2 regions of the Neorhizobium sp. T25_27 genome follow, and region 1 is predicted to be linked to the other one. Evidence: predicted binding sites of a transcription regulator. Region 1 holds the regulator's gene; the other holds the start of a gene.

Region 1 (2,190 bases):
TTGTGCCGCCTGAAAATCAATTTTGAGGACTAGAAGATGGCATCGACCCATATCCTGTCGGCTTACGACGACGAACTGAAATACCTGAGCCGCCGCATTTCCGAGATGGGTGGCCTCGCCGAGCAGATGTGCTCGGACGCTGTGCGCGCGCTGGTCAATTCCGACGCCGCACTCGCGCAGAAGGTCATCTCCGACGACGTGATCCTCGATCACGCCGAGCGCGAGATCGGCGACAAGGCGATCATCACGATCGCCCGCCGCCAGCCGGTTGCGGCCGACCTTCGCGAGATCGTCGGTTCGCTGCGCATCGCCTCCGATCTCGAGCGCGTCGGCGACCTTGGCAAGAACACCGCCAAGCGCGTTATCGCGGTTCAGGGCACCGGCGTTCCGCGCAAACTCGCCCGCGGCCTCGAACATCTCTCCGATCTCGCCCTCGTGCAGCTCAAGGACGTCCTCGACGTCTACGCGACGCGTTCGGCGGAAAAGGCCGAGGCGATCCGCAGCCGCGACGAGGAAATCGACGCGATGTACACCTCGCTGTTCCGCGAACTCCTCACCTACATGATGGAGGATCCGCGCAACATCACCACCTGCACGCATCTCCTGTTCTGCGCCAAGAACATCGAGCGTATCGGCGACCACGCCACCAACATCGCCGAAACCATCTACTACATGACGACGGGCGCCCAGCCGGAAGGCGATCGTCCGAAGGACGACTCGTCGAACACGCTCGGCGCGATCACTGAATAGAACTGACGGAGCAGGCCAAGAATGCTGCCGAAAATCGCTGTCGTAGAAGACGAAGAAGCGCTGAGCGTGCTTCTTCGTTACAATCTGGAAGCCGAGGGTTATGAGGTCGATACCGTTTTGCGGGGCGACGAAGCCGAAATTCGGCTTCAGGAGCGGGTACCGGACCTTCTGATCCTGGACTGGATGCTGCCCGGTGTTTCCGGCATCGAACTCTGCCGCCGGCTGCGCATGCGCCCGGAAACGGAGCGCCTGCCGATCATCATGCTGACGGCCCGCGGCGAGGAGAGCGAACGTGTTCGCGGCCTCGCCACCGGCGCCGACGACTATGTGGTAAAACCCTTCTCGACGCCGGAACTGATGGCCCGCGTCAAGGCCATGCTGCGCCGGGCCCGTCCCGAGGTGCTCTCCAGCGTTCTCCGCTGCGGCGATATCGAACTCGATCGGGAAACCCATCGCGTTCACCGCAAGAGCCGCGAAGTGCGTCTGGGCCCGACCGAATTCCGCCTGCTCGAATTCCTGATGGCAGCGCCAGGGCGGGTCTTCTCCCGCTCGCAGCTTCTGGACGGCGTCTGGGGCCACGACATCTATGTCGACGAGCGTACCGTCGACGTCCATGTGGGAAGACTTCGCAAGGCACTCAACTTCTCCAACATGCAGGATGTCATCCGCACCGTCCGCGGTGCCGGATACTCCATGGAAACATAGTTGGTGGCCACGAGATGAGCGCGCGGGTCCTGTTGGTCGACGACGACGAGTCGTTCCGTCTGATATTGCAGAAAGCCCTCGTGGCCGACAGCTTCGTCGTATCGATGCTGGCAAGTGGAGCCGAGATCTCAAATCGCCTGAAAGCCGTTCCGCCGGATATCCTGGTCATGAGTTCGGATCTTCCGGGCGTGCGAGGTCTCGAGGTCTGCCGGGAGGTCCGTCTCGACCCTATCCTGTCGCGCCTTCCGATCATCCTCCTTGTGCCGTCGGGTGGCGAAGGCCTTCACCTCATCGCGCTGGCGGCGGGCGCCGACGATTGCCTCATGAAGCCATTTTCCCCGGTCGAACTCGTTGTCCGTGTGAAAAACCTGCTGAGGCGCGTCAACCCCGCCCTCCTGGACCACATGCTCAAGGTCGGCGATCTCACGCTCGACCGGGAGGCCCACCGGGTTCACCGGCAGAAACGTGAGGTCAAGCTCGGGCCTAAGGAGTTCAAGCTTCTTGAATTCCTGATGCGGACACCGGGCAAGGTTTATTCCCGCTCGGAGCTCAAGGCATCCCTGTGGGGCGACGACACGACCGTCGATGAACGCGCCATCGACGTCCATATCGGCCGGCTCCGCAAAGTCATCAGCCTCGGCAAGTCCGACAACGTGATCCGGACCGTGCGCGGCGCCGGATACGCATTGGGCGATTTCTGACGCCCCCATTGGCCTCGAGGCTCACCTTTATCCT
Region 2 (2,190 bases), 180 kb from region 1:
ACCTCGGCGTTCCGCGCTTCCGCCACGGCGAAGCCGAGGGCGAGGATCAGGTCGGCGTGGTCACGGGTCTCGCATGGACGGAAGTCGGTGGCGAGCTGCTGACGATCGAAGGCGTGATGATGCCGGGCAAGGGCCGCATGACGGTCACCGGCAACCTCAAGGAAGTCATGAAGGAATCCATCTCGGCGGCGGCATCCTATGTCCGCAGCAGGGCCGTGGATTTCGGCATCGAACCGCCGCGCTTCGACAAGTCGGACATCCACGTCCACGTTCCCGAGGGTGCCACCCCGAAGGACGGCCCGTCCGCCGGTGTCGGCATGGCAACCGCGATCGTCTCGATCATGACCGGCATTCCCGTTCGCAAGGACGTGGCGATGACCGGCGAGATCACCCTTCGCGGCCGCGTGCTGCCGATCGGCGGCCTCAAGGAAAAGCTGCTTGCCGCCCTTCGCGGCAACATCAAGACCGTTCTGATCCCGGAAGAAAACGCCAAGGATCTGGCCGAGATTCCGGACAACGTGAAGAACAACATGGAGATCATTCCGGTTTCCCGCATGGGTGAGGTGATCCGTCACGCGCTCGTCCGTCAGCCGGAAGCGATCGAATGGGATGGTACGGTGGAAACGCCGCTGATCACCACGGTCGAAGGCGTGGACGACGCAGGCGTTGCCGTCGCACACTGATCGATAGCCTTTTGGTTATGCCAAATTGGCACCAGCAATGAAAAAAGCCGGCAAAACGCCGGCTTTTTTTGTGAAAAATAACGCGGACCCCTTGTTTTTCAGGCGATTGCGGAGCTTTTGGGTTGCCACGGGCGGGCGCCTGACTATTGTCTGCCCCGATTACATGAGTCGTTCCAAAACCGTTTGAAAGGGGTGGAAACATGAATAAGAATGAGTTGGTATCCGCAGTGGCCGAGAAGGCCGGCCTCTCTAAGGCTGATGCCGCATCCGCTGTAGACGCCGTTTTTGAGACCGTACAGGCTGAACTGAAGAAGGGCGGCGATATCCGTCTTGCCGGTTTCGGCAGCTTCTCCGTTTCCCGTCGCGAAGCGTCCAAGGGTCGTAATCCTTCGACCGGCGCCGAAGTCGACATCCCGGCACGTAACGTGCCGAAGTTCTCGGCCGGCAAGGGCCTGAAGGACGCAGTCAACAGCTAACGCGCTGCCTTTAAGGCATCCTGTTACAGTCTCGCATTTGAAAAGGCCCGGGTTTTTCCCGGGCCTTTTTTACGAATTGCTAATCTCCGCCGGCGAGGACGCCGGATGCGAAAACTGTCATCTGCCTGTCACGACCGTGGCTCACAAGCCACCTGTGTTTCATGGACAGGAGGGCTTCCCATGACGTTTTCACTTCGTGCCGCGTTGACCGCAGCACTTCTTGCTTCGGTCGCCGTGCCGGCGAGCGCCGAGCAGGTTTTCAACCGCATCGCATCTTTCCCCGTCGCCGCCAATCTTCCCGCCGACAAGGACAAGCTGAGCGTCAGCTCGGCCGAAATCGTCACCGCCAGCGAAGACGGCATGACGCTCATCTATACGGATAGCCCGCTCGGCGCGATCGGCTTCATCGACATCACCGATCCGAAGGCCCCGAAGGCGCTCGGCGCGCTCACCTTCAAGGGCGAGCCGACCTCGGTTGCGTCGGTCGGCAAGAAGGTTCTCGCCGCCGTCAACACCGGCGAAAGCAAGCAGAAGCCGGCCGGCATCCTGGCCGTCGTCGACATTGCGACGAAGAAGGTCGATCTGACCTGCGATCTCGGCGGCCAGCCGGACTCGATCACCGTCTCCAAGGACAAGACCTTTGCCGCGATCGCCATCGAGAACGAGCGCGACGAGGACGTCAACGATGGCGCCCTCCCGCAGATGCCGGCCGGCGACCTGGTGATCGTCTCCCTGAAGGACGGCACCGCCGACTGCGCCTCGATCAAGCACGTGACGCTGACCGGCCTTGCCGGTGTCGCGCCGGAAGATCCGGAGCCGGAATTCGTCGCCATCAACGACAATGGCGAAATTGCCCTGACAATGCAGGAAAACAACGAGATCGTCATCATAGACGGCAAGACCGGCCAGGTCACCGGCCACTTCTCTGCCGGCAAGGCCGATCTCGAAGGCATCGACAACAAGACCGACGGCCAGCTGTCCTTCACCGGCAAGGCTTCGGCGCTGCGCGAGCCTGACGCCGTCAAGTGGCT

The links. The regulator PhoB, encoded in region 1, activates phosphate uptake and scavenging genes when phosphate is short. The targets are predictions, from matches to a motif close to TGTCATNNANCTGTCAT.
Region 2: C5J24_RS17605 (esterase-like activity of phytase family protein) is a predicted target of PhoB. The motif match lies at 1,275-1,291, and genes of this name have one in related genera.

Annotation. Positions count from the first base shown of each region.
Region 1 is NZ_PVBJ01000005.1:208,189-210,378, reverse strand. Features, by position in the region: gene phoU (phosphate signaling complex protein PhoU) at 37-750, shown strand; gene phoB (phosphate regulon transcriptional regulator PhoB) at 772-1,455, shown strand; gene C5J24_RS16660 (winged helix-turn-helix domain-containing protein) at 1,470-2,156, shown strand.
Region 2 is NZ_PVBJ01000005.1:389,241-391,430, reverse strand. Features, by position in the region: gene lon (endopeptidase La) at 1-683, shown strand, start outside; gene hupB (DNA-binding protein HupB) at 884-1,159, shown strand; gene C5J24_RS17605 (esterase-like activity of phytase family protein) at 1,340-2,190, shown strand, end outside.